One region of the Micromonospora sp. WMMD734 genome, then DNA from elsewhere that is predicted to be linked to it. Evidence: riboswitches for the same ligand, from Rfam matches in the RefSeq annotation. Region 1 holds a riboswitch; each other region holds the start of a gene.

Region 1 (4,564 bases):
CGGCGGTGTCCTGGCCGGGGCCGGCCGTCGCCCTCCGGGTCGGCGGCTCAGGACCCGGCGTCGGCCGGATCGGGGCTGAAGAGGGCGAGCAGGGCGCCGACCTGGCGGTCGGCCTCGGCGGGGTGCCGGAAGTGGCCGCTCGGGTTGAGCGTGTACTCGTTGCGCCGGCCGACCCGGGTACGCCGCAGGTAGCCGCCGGCCTCCAGGTCGGCGACGATCGCCTGGGCGGCCCGTTCGGTCACCCCGACCTCGTCGGCGACGTCGCGGAGGCGGGCGGTGGGGTTACGGGCGATGGCGAGCAGCACATGACCATGGTTGGTGAGGAACGTCCAGTTCCGGGTGCTCCCGGTGCCGCCTGTCGCCATGCCGGTCATGGTATGGCCCGTACCTGGGAGACCCGTCGTCGGCCGCCCCGACGGTTGCCCCGGAGCGGCCGGTCGGCCCCCGGTGGGTCGCCCGTCGACCTCGGTGGGTGCCGGGTCCGACACGCCGTCGACACGGCTTCGACCGATGCCTGAAACGTGTATCACGAAATCTTGACGTACCTTTAGCTGCGTGTGACCGTGAGGACACGGCCGTCGTCGCCGCCGGCCGGCGTGACCAGGTGCGATTCCGGACCGAGGTGAGGCAATGGCCCCGATCACTCCGACCCAGGCGCTGGCCGAGTTGCAGGCCGGCAACAGGCGTTTCGTCGCCGGTGTGCCCCACCATCCCAACCAGGATGCCGGCCACCGCACCGCCGTCGCCGACGGCCAGCATCCCTTCGCGGTCATCGTCGGCTGCTCCGACTCCCGGCTCGCCGCCGAGATCATCTTCGACCGGGGTCTCGGTGACCTCTTCGTGGTCCGGACCGCCGGGCACACCGCCGGGCCCGAGGTGCTCGGCAGCGTCGAGTACGCGGTGACGGTGCTCGGCACCCCGCTGGTGGTGGTCCTCGGGCACGACTCCTGTGGTGCCGTGCAGGCGGCCCGGGACGCGGCCCGGACCGGCACCCAGCCCCCGGGACACCTCTACTCGGTGGTCGCCGCCGTCGGGCCGAGCCTGCGTCGCGCGGCCCAGCAGGGGGTGCACGACATCGACGGGATCGTCGACATCCATATCGCGCAGACCGTCGAGGTGCTGCTCGGCAACTCCCCGGTGATCGCCGCCGAGGTGGCCGCCGGCCGGTGCGCGGTGGTCGGGATGTCCTACCGGCTCGCCGCCGGTGAGGTGCGCCAGGTAGCCCCCGAGCTGCCCGCGCCCGCCGCCGCGGTGCCGGCACCGGCCGTGCCGGCCGGTGCCGCGACGGCACCCGTCGCCTCCTGACCCGCACCGGTCACGATGAGGGCCGCCCGGCTCAGCCGGGCGGCCCTCATCGTGCGCCTCGATCAACTCACCGGGCCGGTGCTGCGGTGTCCGGAACGCCGGACACCGCAGCTTCGGCCCAGCTGCACCCGCTACAACAGCGACACGTGGACGTGGTCGGTGTGGTTGGACGGTCCCGAGTACGAACTCCAGCCGTTGGCCGGGAACCAGATCTGCCGGTTCCAGATCACGTAGTAGATGCCCAGCCGGTCCGAGTTGCGGATCAGGAACGCGGCGAGGTTGTTGCCGTACATCCGGGTGTCGTTGTTGTGCCACGGGCTGAACCCGCTCTTCTGCAACGACCAGTCGCACGCCTTGCCCTTGGGGTGCTCCCACGGCCCACCGGGGCGGTAGCAGCCGACGAACCGGTTGAATCCGGCCCGCTTGACCTCCTTGTACATGTGCAGCGTGCGCGGGGTGATGCACCCGGACGTGGTCGGGTCGTTCTCGCTGCACGACTCCCCGCGCCACTCGCCGTTGGCGGTCTGGCCGGGTGCGACGCGGGCCACCGGGGACGTCGCGTCGACCAGGCCGCCGGTGAAGCCCCGACCGCCGACCAGGGCCAGTGCCTTGTCGGCCTCGGTCTTCTTCTTGGCCATCAGGTTGGCCTGCTTCTGCTGCTCACGGACCTCGGCGTCGACGGCGAGCTTGGCCTGCTCGGCCCGGGTCTTGACCTTGTTGACCTCGGCCAGCTTGCCGGCGTTGACCATGTTCAGCTCGTCCAGGGCGGCGGCCCGCCGGACGAAGGCGTCCGGGGCGTCGCTCTCCAGCAGCGCGGCGACCGCGCCGACCCGACCCGTCCGGTACGACTGGGCGGCGATCTCGGTGACCTGCGGAGCCAACGCCGCCAGCTCCTGCTCCGCCTTCTCCACCTCGATGGCGTATTCGAGTTGGCGTTTCTTGGACTTCTCCAGTCGGGTCTTCGCCGCCGAGTACTCCCGGTTCGTCGCCTCGATGACGTCGGTGAGCAGCTTGGGCTCCTCGTCCTCCTCGTGCCCCGAGGGGGTGGGCGCGTTGGGTGCTGCCGCCGCGGGGGCGGCGGCCGGGCCGGCGACCAGCGCCAGAGCGGCGAGCACGGCCACCACCGGAGTCCACCAGTGGCGTAGGGGTGCCGTCACAGTTGTCCCTTCCGTCGACCGCCGACCGGGTTAGCTGACGGGTTCGGGACGGAAGTGGCCCCTACCGCTGGCGCGGATTCACCCCAGGTGCTCGGTTCCCCGGCTCGCCGTACGGCGATTGGGCGGTGGCACCGCTGGCTCCGGTGGGCGCCTTCGGCGGTGACCGGCAGCGAGGTTACCCGAGAGTCGTACCGGGGATCTACGCCTGTAACCCGACCAAATGAGTATTTTCCCGATAGCGAGTGGTAATCAGTGACGTGGCCGACAGCCGCGACCTCGCCTTCGGTCACGCAGCGCAGTGTCACCATGCGGTGTCCGTGCTCCTTTCCGGGTCTGGCCACCGTGCGGGGGCCGGGGTGGACGGTTCGCCGTGCCGGGGCGCGCTCAACGCCTCCCACGCCTCGGCACGGTCGGGGGCGGGACGTGGGGCGGGCGTCGGCCCGGCCGTACCGGCGTCGGCCGGCCCTCGTCCGGCGGTGACCACCAGCGCGGCCAACCCGGTGGTCAGCGGCACCGCCGCCACCAGGCCGAGGGTCGCCACCGCGCTGCGGACGATCTCCTGGGCCAGGAACTCGCTGGTGAGGATCTGGCTTACCGGGCGGCTGTCGGCGGTGAGCAGGAGCAGCAACGGCAGTGACGCGCCCGCGTACGCCAGCACGATCGTGTTGACCGTGGACGCGATGTGCGCCCGCCCGACCCGGGTCGCCGCCCGGTAGAGCTGCAACCGGGACAGCCCCGGATTGGCGTGCGCCAGCTCGGTGACGGTGGCCGACTGGGTGACCGTGACGTCGTCCAGGACACCGAGCGACCCGATGATGATCCCGGCCAGCAGCAGGCCGTGCAGGTCGACGTCGCGTTGGTACATCGACAGCGTGGTGGCCTCCTCGCTGCCGTACCCGGTCAGGTGGGTGGCGGCGGTGGCCAGCGTGCCCAGGACGCCGGTCAGCACCAGACTGCCCAGCGTGCCCAGCACCGCCACCGAGGTCTGCGCGGTGATCCCGTGGGTCAGGTACAGCACCACGAACATGATCAACGCGGCGCCGGTGACCGCGATCGGCAGCGGCGCGCCCCCGGCGGAGATGCCCGGCACCACGAAGGTCAACAGGATGGCGAAGCTGGCCCCGAGCCCGGCCAGGGCGGCCAGCCCGCGCAGCCGGCCGAACGCCACGATCGCCGCCGCGAACAGGGCGACCAGCCAGAGCAGCGGCATGCCCCGCTGGTGCTCGGCGATGTGGTAGCTGCTCACCGACGGATCGGTGGGGTCGGCCAACGCGACGAGCACGACCTCGTCGCCGACGGCCACCGTCGGTGCCCCCGGCCCGGACGGGACGGGCGTCTCGACCTGCTCACCGCTGTCCGGCCCCTGCCCGACGGTGACGGTCACCGTCCCGCACGGCCCGTCGGCCACCCCCGACGGGCCGTCGGGCGTCTGCGGGGCGGGCGGGCACGGCTCGGTCACCACCCGGGTCACCGTGCCGTGGTAGCGGGGCACCTGCTCGCCCTGGTCGATCTTCGAGGTCTTCCCCGGCCAGAGCAGCAGCGTGGCGATCACCGTGACGACGATGAGCGGCACCACCGTCATGACGAGGATCCGTCGCACCCGGGGCGGGGTGGACGGAGCGGGGCGGGTGTGGTCGGCGCCCATGTCTGCGAGTTCTCCCAACGGTCCGGGACGGGATACGTGTCAGCCGACCTGCCGGTTCACCCACGGGCGGCGCGTCATCGTCGGACGATGGTAGCCAGCGTCCCGACCCGCCCGCCCGGTTCACCGTGCCCACGGCCTGCCGAAAGAGGATGGTGGTGGCCATGGACCAGCACCGCGACCGGGCAGCCACCCCGCACCCCGGCCCGACGGCGCGGGGTGGCCACACCGACCCGGTGGGGCCCGCCCCGCACCGGAGCCGGGTCGGGCACGCCGGCCGCACCCCGGACCGGAGCGGAGGCGAACACGTCGGGCACGACCCGGCGACGTTCCGGCGTCGGTTCCTCGTCTGCCTGGCACTGACCCTGCCGGTGGTGGCGACCGACCGGATGGTGCTGGACTGGGCCGGCCACCCGCTGGAGTTCCCCGGCCGTCCCCTGGTCGGGCCGGTGCTCGGCTC
Region 2 (4,564 bases), 1.7 Mb from region 1:
GGCACCGCACCCTGATCTGGCTCGGTGAGGTGTCGTTCGCCTTCTACCTGGTGCACGTGCTGGTGATGATGACCGTGCTGCGGCTCACCGGGCACTGGGGTGTCGGGTTGCCCGGCTGGTCGGGGCCGCTGGCCGTGCTCGGCTTCCTGGTGGTGAACCTGGCGCTGGCCGCCGCGTTGCACCGCTTCGTGGAGACCCCGATGATGCGCCGGCTGGCCCCCCGCCGCCGCACCGCCCCGGCCGCTGTTCCCGGTGCCGCTGCTCCGGGTGCCGGCGGGACGGCGGTCGTGCCGGGGCCGAGGGGGGCCGACGGCGGGCCGCGCGACGCCCGCCCCGTCGAGTACGCGGGCCCGCGCGACCCGCACTGATCTTGCCCCGGCTCTGTTCCCTGCCGGCCTGCCGCTACCTGCCGCCTCGGTGGCGGTGTGCCGGCTCGGTCGTGGGCGCGGCGGCGGGACTCCCTCCACGGTGGATGCCAAGCCCGGGGTCCGTCGCCCGCCCGGGTGTGACCGGTTGCCGCGCGGCCGGCGCGGCGACACGCCCGGCGGTGCTGCGGGCCGGTGGCCCCTTCGGTAGCGTGGTCCCGTGTTCCCGGTCGCGCTCACCAGTCCCCTGTGGTGGGTCGCGCGCGGGATGTCCCGGCTGCTCGCCGGCCTCGCCGTCGCACTCGCGTTCGCCGCCGCCGGCCCGGCGCTGTCCGGCCCCGCGCTGTTCGATCCGGTCCCCGGCGCACTGTCGACCGACGCGTCGCACTCCTTCCCCGCCGCCGGGGCCCTCGACACCCCGTCCGGTCAGGGTGACGGCATCCGCGCCGACGGCCGCGGGACGGAGCGGGTCGACGTGGTGACGACCGACCGGGTCGACGCCGGCCTGCCCGCCGTGCCGGCCGGTCCGGCACGGGAGCTTCCGACGGCCACCCTGTCGACACCGGCCGGTCGGATGCCCGCCGCCCCCGGGCCCCGGGCACCCCCGGCGCGCTGACCCCGCCCCACCGGGGCCGCCCGCCCGCCGCCACCACCACGACCTCGTCCCCGTACCGCCCCGGACGGACGTTGCCCGCAACGGTTCCGCCCCGGTACGGCCCCGATCCGCCCCATCCGCCCGCGAGGTGTCGACCCGTGACCACCGTGCTGTCCCAGTTCCTGATCGGGGTGCCGACCGCCACCGCGATCTGGTCCCTGCTGCTCGTCCTCGCGTTGACCGGCCTCGCCGTCCTGGTCGCCCGCCCCGAACGGGAGCAGCCGACCGACGTGACCGCCGTCGGGCCGCCGCCCGACGCCCCACCCCCGGTCGCCGACCTGCGCCGCTACGCCGACGAGGTGACCGTGGCCGCCGCCGGGGCCGCCCAGACCGCCCGCCGTCACCGGGCCGCATGGCTGGCCGCGCAGGACACCCTGGAACGGGCCTGGCAGGAGTACGACGAGGCGGAGACGGCGGCCCGACGGTTCACCGGCGCGGGGGCGCTGCCCAGCCCGCGTACCCCCCGGACGCCTGCCGAGTACGCCGGCCGGGAGCGGTGGCTGCACCAGGAGGCGGTGGCGGCGCACTGGCGGGGCGAACTGTCGGTGGAGCGGCTGCGGGACGTCTTCGCGCACCGCGACGGCTGGGACCCGCGCCGGCACCCCGTCGAGCACGAGGTGATGCTCGCCCGGGCGGTCCGGGAGGACCGGCGGGCGGCGTACCGGGCGGCGCACTGGCGGGAACGCGTCGCGTGGCGGGCCGCCGAGCTGGCCGCCGAGGCCGCCCGGTCGCTGGCCGCCGAGGCGTACGCGGCGACGCAGCGGGTGCGTCCGGGCCGGGTGCCGCTGCCCCGGGCCGCGACGTCGGCGGCGACCCGCCCGACCCCGGCCACCCGCTGGCACCCGGCCCGGGTGGGCTGACCCGCCCCGCGACTACCGCCTGGTCCCACCCCGGGCCGGGTGGGCCGGGAGGTCGGGAGTCCCGGGGACCGAATTGTTACCCAGGCGGGTGTGGACGCGGTCACGCAGCGGCGGAACCGGACAGCCCGTCACACCCGGTCACATCGACTTCGTTGATCATCGGAGGTTGCGGGTCGGTTGTCCGGTCACGGCCCCGACGGGCCCGGACGACCATTCGTCCCCGGCCCGCACCCGGGCTGCCCGAACGCCCCGCACATCGGCCTGCCCGGCGATGTTTACGCAGGTCACAGGGCTTGGCGGGAGAGGAGGGCGACCAGTAGTGTCGCTGCGGTCCGGTGCGGTTCCCGATCGCAGCAGGCGACGCCGCGCCGACCCGCTCAATCGTGCTTGTCACGAACCGGGGACCCACACGCACCACCTGGGGTGAATCTCCGGGCCACGGCCCGGGGTAGGGCGATCTTCCCGCCCGAATCCGTCAGCTAACCCGGTCGGCGGCAGCGGAAGGAGTTCCCTCCTCGTGCAGCATGACCCCACCCCCTCGGTAATCCCTCCACCTCGGTGCCGGGGTGCCGCCGGACCGTCGCGCCTGACGCGCTGACCCGGCCGTCCACCCCGCCGCCCGACCCCGCTCGGGCGACCCGCCGATCCGCCCGGCTCCCGTCGGGCGGACCCTGCCGAACGAGCGGCCCAAACACCCGATCCGCGCGTGGCGTACCCGCCACGTGCCGGTCCGGCGTGCCCGGCCGCCTCGCCCCCGTGGAGGAACACCCCGTGAAGCACCACATGAAGCGACAGCTCCGCCGACTGGGCGCCCAGCGCCCGTACCGGATGGTCGTCGGCTCGGCGGCGGTCCTCGTCCTGGCCGCCGGTGGCACCGCCCTGGCCGCCGGGGTCGACGACGCCCCGACCGACCAGCAGCGCGCCACCGCCGTGGCCGAGACCGCCCCCCGCCTCGACGACGTCGCCAGCCGCGCCCAGGCCCGGGTGGCCACGCCCGCCCCGGCCAGCCCGTCGGCCACCCCCACGGCCAGCCCGTCGGCGAGCCCCACCCCGTCGCCGCGCGTCACCCGGGCGAAGTCCCGTCCCACCGTCGACCCGGACCTGACCCGCAAGGCGGCCCCGAAGCCGCCGTCGTCGAAGGTTCTGCGCTACGACTACCAGGCCCAGATCACCTACTACTACTGTGGCCCGGCGGCGGTGCGTAACGCGCTCAGCGCGGCCGGCATCGAGCGCGGCCAGGACGACCTCGCCGCCCAGTTGGGCACCACCGAGATGGGCACCAACTCGGCCGAGGACACCACCCGGGTGCTCAACGCCGTGGTCAAGGGCGATCCGTACCGGACCCGGATGTTCGCCGGCACCCCGAGCGACGCGCAGGTCGAGCGGCTGCGGGCCGACGTGGTCGCGGCGGTCACCGACAAGCGGGCCGTGGTCGCGAACGTGGCCGGGGACGCCACCGACCTCGACGGCGGCTGGCACTCCTTCCCCGGTGGCCACTACGTCGCCGCCGTGGGCTACCGGGACAACGGCCGTACCGTGCGGATCGCCGACTCGGCCGACCCGTCCCTGCCGGCCTACTGGGTCGGCGTGACCACCCTGGCGAACTGGATCGCCACCCGGGGCTACTCCGCCTGACCCGTTGCTCTCGAATTCGATCCGGACCGCCTCGGCTGCCTGACCACGGGCACCGGGGCGGTCCGCTGTCGGCCCGACCGACGAGGACTGACGGCATCGGCACCACCGATGCCGGGTGCCACCCGGCGCGCCCCGGACCAACCACGCCTGCATCGTCCGAGGGGTGCACATACCACCCTCGCTCCCTACAGAGCTGATGACGGCAACGACTCAGTGCCGACGCCGCACCTACTTCAGGCGGAGCCGATCATTGCCGGTACCCGGCCGGTCAGCGAGGGCACACACGGCGTGATTCGTTTGCGTCATCAGGTCTGTAGGCGGCAGACGGCACTGGTGAGGGGGCGTCCGTGCACGCGTCGGGCCCGAGTGGCGAACCACGCCACCACCCCGGCCCGGGTCGACTCCCGGTCAGCCGCGCGGGGACACCGAAGCGTCGTCCCAGGTGGCGGTGCCGGCGGTACGCGGGGCCGGCGGGTTCCAGCCCGGCTCCAGCTCCCGGCGGGCCGCGTCGAGGAAACCGTCGGCGTACGCGTCGTCGGGGAAGTCGCCCAGGTAGCGGCGGCGGGTGTCCCACCGGGCCGCCGCCAGCGGATCGGTGTCCAGCAGCCCGGTCAGCACCTCGTCCAGGTTGGCCATGTCCCGGCGCAGCACGTAACCGGAGCGGGCCAGCGGGAACCGGTCCAGGAACTCGTCACCGTCGACGCCCAGGTCGGTCACCGCGTACGGCTTGCCCGAGTAGAGGTAGTCGGAGATGACCCCGGAGACGTCGGAGACCAGCGCGTCGGAGCGGTTGACACAGTCGGTCAGGCTCAGCTCACGGCTGGCCGCCGCCCCCCACAGGTGCTGCCGCCCGGTCCGGGTCCGGTCGGCGGCGAGCAGCTCGGTGAGCCGGGCCAACTGCCGGGCCGAGGCCGGGTTCTGCCCGGTGTACGGGTGGGCCCGCAGGATCACCGTGGCCCCCCGGTCGAGCAGCCGGCGCAGCAGCGGCTCTGCCACCGGCAGCGAGCAGTAGTTGGCGTCGGCGTGGTGGCCGGTCCAGGTGGGGGTGT
Region 3 (4,564 bases), 470 kb from region 1:
CTGGTCGCGGCGGTCGCCGTCGGTGCCGGGATGTTCGCCGTGCCGGCCCACGCCGCGCCGTCGCCCGAGGAGATCGAGGCGGCCCTCGACAAGCAGTGGGAGCAGATCGAACCGACCATCGAGAGCCACCACAAAGTCCAGGAGCAGCTGAAGGTCAACCGCAAGAAGGCGGCCGACCTCCAGAAGAAGATCGAGCCGCTGGCGCTGCAGAGCGAACTCGCCCTGGGCCGGGTCGGCGACCTCGCCTCCCGCTACTACAAGTCTGGCCCCTCGCAGGAGCTGAGCGCGCTGCTCACCACCACCAAGCCGGGCACCCTCGCCACGCAGCTGACCATCCTGGACCGGCTCGCCGCCGAGCAGCGCCGGGAGGTCGAGGCCGTGCTCGTGGTCCGCCGCAAGTACGACGCCGAGAAGCAGAAGCTCGACACGCTGATCGCCGCCGAGGTGAAGCAGGAGAAGGAACTCGCGGCCAAGAAGAAGCAGATCAATGCCGAGATCAAGCGGCTGCAGGCGGCGATGCCGAAGACCACGGTGAAGGTGAACGGCTGCCCCACGATCAACGGTGTGGTCAGCTCCGCCGCCCGGACCGCGATCGCGACCGCCTGCGCGCAGGTCGGTGACCCGTACGTCTGGGGCGCCACCGGGCCGAACTCGTTCGACTGCTCCGGGCTCACCCAGTTCGCGTACAAGGCGGCAGGTATCTCGCTGACCCACTTCACCGGTGCGCAGTGGAACGAGGGCAAGGCCATCCCGCGCTCCGAGGCCCGCCCCGGCGATCTGGTCTTCTTCTTCAGCGACCTGCACCACGTCGGGCTCTACCTGGGCAACGACATGATGGTGCACGCGCCCCGGACCGGTAAGCCGGTCCAGGTGACCAGCATCAACTACATGCCGGTGGCCGGCTTCCGCCGCCCCTGACCAGCGCAGACGTCAACCCCCGGCCCGATGGGCCGGGGGTTGCGTGTTTTCCGGTCACCGAGTGTGCCGGCCCGGCGGGTTGCGGATCGATAACGACCATCTCTACTCTGGTCAATCGTCGGTCGGCACCAGGTCCGCCCCGCCCGGGGTGGCGTCGGCCGGCACCGCCGAGTCGCCTCCGGGCGAGCCGGGGACCCAGGTACGCCGGGGTGAATCCGCGACCGCCGCGGTAGGGCGCTCCCTTCCCGCCCGAACCCGTCAGCTAACCCGGTAGGCGGTCGAGGAAGAAGGAGCCCGGAGCCCGGTGGCACACCATGCCCCGCGGCCGCCGTCGCACCGGACGACCCAGGTCGCCCGGAACACGACGGTGCCGCGCCCACGCTGGTCCCGCTTCACCACCACCCTCGCCACCCTGGCCGCCGCAGCGGTCGTACTGACCGGTGGCCCTACGGCGGCGCACGCCGACCCCTCGGTCGCCGAGATCGAACGGCAGATCGACCAGGACTGGAACAAGCTCGAACCGCTCATCGAACAGCACAACGCCACCCGCATCGACCTCGCCGCCAAGCGCCGGCAGGCCGACGCGCTCGGCAAGCGCATCGCCCCCCTGCAACGCCGTGTCGACCAGGCGATGAACCAGGTCAGCGGCCTCGCCGTGCAGGCGTACAAGGGCGAGAACATGTCCACCGTCAACGCCCTGCTCGGCAGCCGCAACCCGAGCCAGGTGGTCGAACAGCTGGGGCTGCTGGACCGGTTCGCCAGCCGCCAGCAGCGCGAGGTGCGGGCCGTCGCCGAACTGCGCGACGAACTCGCCGCGACCAAGGCGCCGCTGGACGAGATGGTCGCCCAGCTCACCCGTACCGAAGCGCAGCTCGCGGCCCGCAAGAAGCAGATCAACACCGAGATCGACAGGTTGCAGAAGTTGCGGCTCAAGGTCTACGGCAACGGCGGCGGCGGGCCGCTGCGCCCGGCGCCGTGCCCCGCAGGCTACCCAGGTGGTCCGGCCGGTACGGCGGTCAAGTTCGCCTGCGCCCAGATCGGCAAGTTGTACGTGTGGGGCGCGGCCGGACCGAACAACTACGACTGTTCCGGGCTGACCATGGCGGCCTGGGCGAAGGCCGGGGTGTCGTTGCCGCACAACGCCCGGCAGCAGCGCCAGGTCACCGACCGGGTGAGCCGGGCCGACCTGCGCCCCGGCGACCTGGTCTTCTACTACTCCGACCTGCACCACGTCGGAATGTACGTCGGGGACGGCTGGGTCGTGCACGCCTCCCAGGCGGGCAAACCGATCACGATGAAGCGGGTCGACGACGGGCCGGTCAACAGCTACGGCCGACCCGGCTGAGCCACCGTGTCGGGGCCCCGGACCCGGGGCCCCGACACGGCACGCCGCGTCAGCCGATGGTCCAGGTGCGCCAGTTCTGCCAGGAACGGCTGGGGGTCGGCCCCCGCTGGCCCTGGTAGCGCGACCCGTACACCGCGGAGCCGTAGGGGTGCTCGGCCGGCGAGGAGAGCCGGAAGATGCAGAGCTGGCCGATCTTCATGCCCGGCCAGAGGGTGATCGGTAGGTTGGCCACGTTCGACAGCTCCAGCGTGACGTGGCCGGAGAAGCCCGGGTCGATGAAACCGGCGGTCGAGTGGGTGAGCAGCCCCAGCCGGCCCAGGCTCGACTTGCCCTCCAACCGGCCGGCGAGCTGGTCGCCGAGGGAGATGACCTCAAGCGTGGAGGCGAGCACGAACTCGCCCGGATGCAGCACGAACGGCTCGCCCGCCGGCACCTCGACCATCGACGTCAGGTCGTCCTGCTGCACCGACGGGTCGATGTGGGTGTAGAGGTGGTTGTTGAACACCCGGAACAGCTTGTCGAGGCGCACGTCGATGCTGGACGGCTGCACCAGACTCGGCTCGAACGGCTCCAGCGCCAGCGCGCCCGCCTTGATCTCGGAGACGAGGTCCCGGTCGGAGAGCAGCATCGGGACACCATATCCAGCGCCTCGGCCGGACCCGCCCACCGGGCCGCCCCACCGGCCGGCGTCGTCGCCGGCTCCGAGGCGTACGTCGGGCCGTTCGACCTGCGTGTCGGACTGATTTTCGAACGCCTGTTCGATAGGATGACGACATGGCATCCTGGTCCGCATTCGCCGCCGACGAGCCCCGACTCGCCGACGGGATCCGCCTTCTCCTCCAGCAGTACGGGTCGGGTTTCGGCTACCTGGCCACCGTCCGCGCCGACGGCGGTCCCCGGGTGCACCCGGTCTGCCCGCTGGTCACCGACGGCGGGCTGTTCTGCTTCGTCGTCGACTCGCCCAAGCGGCGTGACCTCGAACGCGACGGCCGCTACGCGCTCCACTCGTTTCCGCCTGAGGACAGCGACGACGAGGCGTACGTCGCCGGTCGCGCCGAGCCGGTGACCGACCCGGCCCGGGTGGCGCTGGTGGCCGAGATCGGCCGGGCCGCGCCCCAGGTCGACTGGCGGCTCTTCGAATTCAGCGTCGACGTCGCCATGCTCACCCGCCGTGAGCACGGTGGCCCGTTCAGCGGTGACGCCGGGCGTCCCGCCGTGCAGGTCTGGCTCGACCCGGTGCCCGGTCGGCACGGTGTCGCCGGCCTGCCCGACCAGCGCCCGTCCCGGCGCGGTCGGCACGGGTTCGACACCCGTCGCACCGCCGCCTGACCCCGGAAACGACGGTGCCGGCCCCGTCCCCAGGGGACGGAGCCGGCACCTGACGCTGTGCGGCGCCGCCGGTCAGGCCGACGCGCGGTACGCGGTCCAGGCGTTCACCATGCGGCTCGCCTGCCCAGCGGTGAACTGGTACATGCACGAGTCGTAGGTGTAGTCCATGAAGTTGGTGATCGGGTCCTTGCCGGTCGCGGTGCAGGTGTCCCGGCCGGTCGGGCACTGGTAGGCCGGCTCGCGCTCGGCCGGGGTGTCCGAGACGCCGTCGCCCGAGCCCGAGCAGCCACCCTGGAAGGTGTGGTAGAGGTTCAGCCAGTGGCCGACCTCGTGGGTGCCGGTGTCGCCCAGGTTGTAGTTGGTGGCGGTGCCGTTCGGCAGCGATTCGCCGAGCACCACGACGCCGTCCATGACGTCCAGGGTGCGCTTGGGGAAGGTGGCCCAGCCGAGCAGGTCGTCGCTCAGCTCACCCAGGTACATGTTGAGGGTGTTCTTGCCGCCGGTGCGCAGCGAGGTCTTCATCGCCCGCTCGGCCGAGGAACCCTGCACGATCGGGTACCACGACGCGTTGGTGACCCGGTTGATCTTCTGGAGCTGGAAGGTGAAACCCGTGGCGGCCCCACCGGTCGCACCGCTGTACGCCTGGTTGAGCACGCTGATCTGCGAGTTGATCATCGAGTCGGGGATGTTGCCCCCGGCCCGGGTGCTGTCCCGCTGGATGACGTGCACGACGACCGGGATGCTGATCGGGGCCAGCGCCACCGTCGTGCCCTCGGTCGAGCCGCTGCGGTAGCTGGACTTCGACTGTAGGGCGCTGTTGCGCAGGGCGGCGGCGAACTCCGCCTCCCGCTCCTGGACCTGCTTGGCGGTCAGCTCGTTGGGGTCGTGCCGCTTGTGGGCAGCCTTGCTGCCGCCACGGACGCGGGCGTCGGAGTGGACGTCCGCGTGGGCGTCGGCCGGCTCCGCGCAGGA
Region 4 (4,564 bases), 5.0 Mb from region 1:
GAGATCGCCGCCGAGCAACGGCATCTCGACCGGGTGTACGCCCGGCTCGCCGAACTGCGCCGCTCGGCCGCCCGCGCCGAGCGGGACGGCTACCGGCTGGCCAAGGTCGGCAACTTCGGCGCGCTGGTGGAGCGGGACGCGATGGTCTTCCATGCCGCCCAGCGCCGGCACCTGCTCGACGCCGAACACGAGGGGCTGGTCTTCGGCCGGCTGGACCTGCGCGACCGGCAGGTGCTGCACGTCGGCCGGCTCGGCGTGCGCGACGACGACGCCGAGACGCTGGTGGTCGACTGGCGGGCCCCGGCCGCCGCCGCCTTCTACCGGGCCACCCCGGCGGAGCCGCTGGGGGTGGTGCGACGGCGCACGATCAGCTCGTCGGACGAGAAGGTCACCCGGATCGAGGACGACCTGCTCGACCCGGAGGCCGCCCCGCCGGACATGCCGGTGGTGGGTGACGGGGCGCTGCTGGCGACCCTGTCCCGGGCGACCGGCCGGGGGATGCGGGACATCATCGCGACCATCCAGCGGGAGCAGGACGAGGCGATCCGGTCCCCCGGTTCGGGGGTCACGATCGTCTCCGGCGGGCCGGGCACCGGGAAGACGGCGGTGGCCCTGCACCGGGCGGCGTACCTGCTCTATGCCGACCGCAGCCGGTACGCCGGCGGCGGCATCCTGGTGGTCGGCCCGTCGGCGGTCTTCGTGGAGTACATCGCCTCCGTGCTGCCGTCGCTGGGTGAGGAGACCGCCACCCTGCACTCGCTGGGTTCGTTGTTCCCCGGTCTGTCGGCGACCCGCACGGACGGTCCCGAGGTGGCGGCGGTGAAGGGTTCGCTGCGGATGCGTCGGGTGCTGGAGCGGGCGGCCCGGGACGCGGTGCCGGACGGCCCGCAGGAGCTGCGGCTGCTCTACCGGGGTGCGTTGCTGCGTCTGGAGGGGCGCGAGCTGGACGGCGTCCGGGACCGGGCGCTGCACCGGGGGGCCCGCCGTAACGAGGTCCGTCGGGTCGGCTTCGACGGGGTGCTCGCCGCGTTGTACGCGCAGGCCCGACGGTTGGCCGTCGCCGGTCTGCCCGAGCAGCCGGCCTTCGAGGACGAGATCATCGAGCGGCCGGAGTTCCGGGAGTTCCTCAAGGCGTGGTGGCCCCGGCTGCATCCCCGGCACGTGCTGGGCTGGCTGGCCCGGCCGGAGCGGCTGCACCGGTACGCGGCCGGCGTCCTGTCCCGGGCGGAGGTCGGGTTGCTGGTGGAGGCGTACCGGTCGCTGGACACCGAGGGGCTGACGGTGGCCGACATCGCCCTGCTCGACGAGCTGGACGCGCTGCTGGGTCAGCCGGTCCGCCCGAAGAAGGCCCGCCGGGACCCGTTCCAGCTCGCCGGCGGCGTCCGGGAGCTGAGCACCTTCGGGGAGCGGCAGCGGGCCGCGCGGGCGGCGGCGCGGGAGCGGCCCGAGGACTACCGGGACTACGCGCACGTGGTGGTCGACGAGTCGCAGGACGTCTCGCCGATGCAGTGGCGGATGATCGGCCGGCGCGGCCGGCTCGCCTCCTGGACGGTGGTGGGTGATCCGGCGCAGACCGCCTGGACGGGTGACCAGGCGGAGCTGGACCGGGCCCGGGACCAGGCGCTGGGTCGGCGGCGGCGGCACCGGTTCACGCTCTCCACCAACTACCGCAACTCGGCGGAGATCTTCGCGGTGGCGGCGGCGGAGATTCGCCGGCTCTATCCCGACCTGGAGTTGCCGAGCGCGGTGCGGTCCACCGGGGTGGACCCGGTGGCGTTGCAGGTGCCGGCGGCGGAGCTGGCCCGCGCGACGGCCGACGCGGTGGACGCGCTGCTGGCGGAGGTGGCCGGGACGGTCGGCGTGATCACCCCGGTGCCCCGCCGCGACGAGGTGGCCGGCTGGTTGGGCGACCGGGGCGGGGCGCGGTTGCAGGTGGTGACCAGCCTCCAGGCCAAGGGCATGGAGTACGACGGGGTGGTGCTGGTCTGCCCCGGCGAGATCCGGGCCGATCCGGGCTCCGGGGTACGGACGCTCTACGTGGCGTTGTCCCGGGCGACCCAGCGCCTCACCACCGTCGAACCGACCGGCTGACCGCCCGGAACCCGTCCCACCTGGCCGGACGACCGACCATCACTTGCATACATAGCGATGTGAGCATAGATTGGAGCCGGTCCGCAGCGGCGACGGAAGGTGTGGACGTGGGCGCAGGTCATGACCACAGCGCGACGGTCAGCAACGCCGCGCACCGGCACCGGGGGCGGCTCTGGGCGGCGTTCGGGCTGCTCGCCGTGCTCATGGTGGTCGAGGCGGTAGCCGCCTTCGGCACCGGCTCGCTGGCCCTGCTCTCCGACGCGGGGCACATGTTCACCGACGTGCTCGGCATCGGGATGGCGCTGGCCGCGATCACCGCCACCCGGCGGGCCGCCCGGGACCCGCAGCGCACCTTCGGCCTCTACCGGCTGGAGGTGCTCGCCGCCCTGGCCAACGCCGTCCTGCTCAGCGGGGTCGCGGTCTACGTGCTGATCGAGGCGGTCCGCCGGTTCGGCGAGCCGCCCGAGGTGCTGGCCGGCCCGATGCTGGTGGTGGCGGTGCTCGGCCTGCTCGCCAACATCGTCGCGTTCGGCCTGCTGCGGGAGGGCGCCAAGGAGAGCATCAACCTGCGTGGGGCGTACCTGGAGGTGCTGGGCGACCTGCTCGGCTCGGTCGGCGTGATCGTGGCGGCGCTGCTGATCGCCGGCACCGGTTGGTGGTGGGCCGACCCGCTGGTCGCCGTGGCGATCGGCGTGTTCATCCTGCCCCGCACCTGGCGACTCGGCCGGGCGGCGGTACGCATCCTGGTGCAGGCCGCCCCGGAGCACCTGCCGGTGACCGCCGTGCACGACCGGCTCACCGCCGTGCCCGGCGTCGCCGAGGTGCACGACCTGCACGTCTGGACGCTCACCTCGGGCATGGACGTCGCCTCGGCCCACCTCACCCTGGCCGGCGACGCCGAGGTCGGCACGGTGCTGGCCGCCGCCCGGGGCGCCCTGCGGGAGGACTTCCACATCGAGCACGCCACCCTCCAGATCGAGCCCGGGGCGACCCCGGGGGCGTGCGGACCCGCCCACTGGTGACCCCCACCCCGGGCCGGACGGTCAGCCCCGGCGGGTACTCCCGCACAGAGATCACGGAAATCTGCGCTGTTTGCCCCTTTTGAGGGTATTCACTCTCGTACCCTCAGTCACGAGGTAGGCAGGCGTCACACGCGTACCGGTAGGCTCGGCCCCGGTCTCCGCCAGGCGGAGGCCGCCGCCTAATCGCCCGCCCGGGCGAACCGGGGAACCACGTTCCTGGGGTGCATCCGCGCAAGCGGTAGGGATCTTCCGTCCCGAACCCGTCAGCTAACCCGGTCGGCGGCTGACGGAAGGACATCCGCATGCACGTACGCACCACCACGCGGCTGCTGGCCGCAGTCGTCACGGCGCTGGCCCTGGGCGTGTCGGCCGCGCCCTTCACCCCGGCCGTCGCCGCGCCCACCACCCGGCTCGCCGCCCCGGGCGACGACGACGAGGGCGGCACCCCGGCGCTGCGCGACCAGCTCGACGCGGCCAGCAAGGGCTGGCTGGAGGCCAAGGCCGCCCTGGAGCGCTCCACCAAACGCCAAAAGGAACTCGACGGGCAGCTCAAGACCATCGAGGGGCAACTGGTCACGCAGACCGCCAAGGTCGGCGAGATCGCCGGCGCGGCCTACCGCACCGGCCGGCTCGGACCGATGTCCGCCCTGCTCAACAGCAACACCCCGACCGGCTTCCTGGACCGCGCGGCGGCGCTGGAGACGGTCGCCACCCGGGAGGACCAGGAACTGCGCACGATGATCGAGACCCGGGACCAGGCCACCCGGACCCGGGCCGCGGTCACCCGGGAGATCACCGAACAGCGCAAGCAGGTCGCCACCATGGGCAAACGCAAGGAACAGGCCGAGCGGGCGTTGGCGGTGGCCGCCGCCGACAAGCCGGCCCCCACCTCCCGCGACTCCGGCAGCTCGGACGGCACGTCCACCAGCAACGCCAAGGGGGCGCCCCGCAACTCCGACGGCTCCTGGCCGTCCGAGTCGTGCAGCGTCAACGACCCGACGCCGGCCAACGGCTGCATCACCCCGCGTACGCTCAACGCCCTCAACCAGGCCAAGGCGGCCGGTTTCACCAGGTACGTCTCCTGCTACCGGCCCAGCGGCTCCGGGGAACACCCCAAGGGCCGGGCGTGCGACTTCGCCGCCCAGAAGGGTGGCTTCGGCGGGGTGGCCAGTGGCGGCGACCGGACGTACGGCAACAACCTCGCCGCGTACTTCATCCGCAACGCCGACCGGCTCGGTGTGCTCTACGTGATCTGGTTCAAGCGGATCTGGCTGCCGAGCAGCGGGTGGAAGGCGTACAGCGGGGGCAACGGGGACCCGTCCAGCGACCACACCAACCACGTGCACCTGTCGATGATCTGAGCCGACCCGGTGGCCCGTCCGACCCGGGCGGGCCACCGGACCACGGCCGGCCGCAACGGTAGGTCAGGTCGGGTGCCGCCACGCCGCGAC

The links. A riboswitch is a leader RNA that binds a small molecule or an ion and turns the genes downstream of it on or off. The one in region 1 is predicted to bind cyclic di-AMP.
Region 2: it holds a riboswitch for cyclic di-AMP, as region 1 does, so the genes downstream of both, ACN267_RS14750 (C39 family peptidase) here and ACN267_RS22100 (coiled-coil domain-containing protein) in region 1, are expected to answer to the same signal.
Region 3: it holds a riboswitch for cyclic di-AMP, as region 1 does, so the genes downstream of both, ACN267_RS24385 (NlpC/P60 family protein) here and ACN267_RS22100 (coiled-coil domain-containing protein) in region 1, are expected to answer to the same signal.
Region 4: it holds a riboswitch for cyclic di-AMP, as region 1 does, so the genes downstream of both, ACN267_RS00800 (coiled-coil domain-containing protein) here and ACN267_RS22100 (coiled-coil domain-containing protein) in region 1, are expected to answer to the same signal.

Annotation. Positions count from the first base shown of each region.
Region 1 covers NZ_JBMHMK010000001.1:5,164,747-5,169,310, reverse strand. Annotated here, with positions in the region: gene ACN267_RS22110 (helix-turn-helix transcriptional regulator) at 48-374, opposite strand; gene ACN267_RS22105 (carbonic anhydrase) at 631-1,305, shown strand; gene ACN267_RS22100 (coiled-coil domain-containing protein) at 1,437-2,462, opposite strand; cyclic di-AMP (ydaO/yuaA leader) riboswitch at 2,466-2,597, opposite strand; gene ACN267_RS22095 (YibE/F family protein) at 2,764-4,107, opposite strand; gene ACN267_RS22090 (heavy metal translocating P-type ATPase) at 4,269-4,564, shown strand, end outside.
Region 2 covers NZ_JBMHMK010000001.1:3,456,394-3,460,957, reverse strand. Annotated here, with positions in the region: gene ACN267_RS14765 (acyltransferase family protein) at 1-368, shown strand, start outside; gene ACN267_RS14760 (hypothetical protein) at 586-981, shown strand; gene ACN267_RS14755 (hypothetical protein) at 1,119-1,880, shown strand; cyclic di-AMP (ydaO/yuaA leader) riboswitch at 2,245-2,389, shown strand; gene ACN267_RS14750 (C39 family peptidase) at 2,664-3,515, shown strand; gene ACN267_RS14745 (CDP-glycerol glycerophosphotransferase family protein) at 3,924-4,564, opposite strand, start outside.
Region 3 covers NZ_JBMHMK010000001.1:5,633,242-5,637,805, reverse strand. Annotated here, with positions in the region: gene ACN267_RS24390 (C40 family peptidase) at 1-918, shown strand, start outside; cyclic di-AMP (ydaO/yuaA leader) riboswitch at 1,074-1,210, shown strand; gene ACN267_RS24385 (NlpC/P60 family protein) at 1,223-2,263, shown strand; gene dcd (dCTP deaminase) at 2,313-2,891, opposite strand; gene ACN267_RS24375 (pyridoxamine 5'-phosphate oxidase family protein) at 3,038-3,592, shown strand; gene ACN267_RS24370 (zinc metalloprotease) at 3,665-4,564, opposite strand, start outside.
Region 4 covers NZ_JBMHMK010000001.1:165,887-170,450, reverse strand. Annotated here, with positions in the region: gene ACN267_RS00810 (HelD family protein) at 1-2,091, shown strand, start outside; gene ACN267_RS00805 (cation diffusion facilitator family transporter) at 2,199-3,113, shown strand; cyclic di-AMP (ydaO/yuaA leader) riboswitch at 3,280-3,411, shown strand; gene ACN267_RS00800 (coiled-coil domain-containing protein) at 3,416-4,474, shown strand.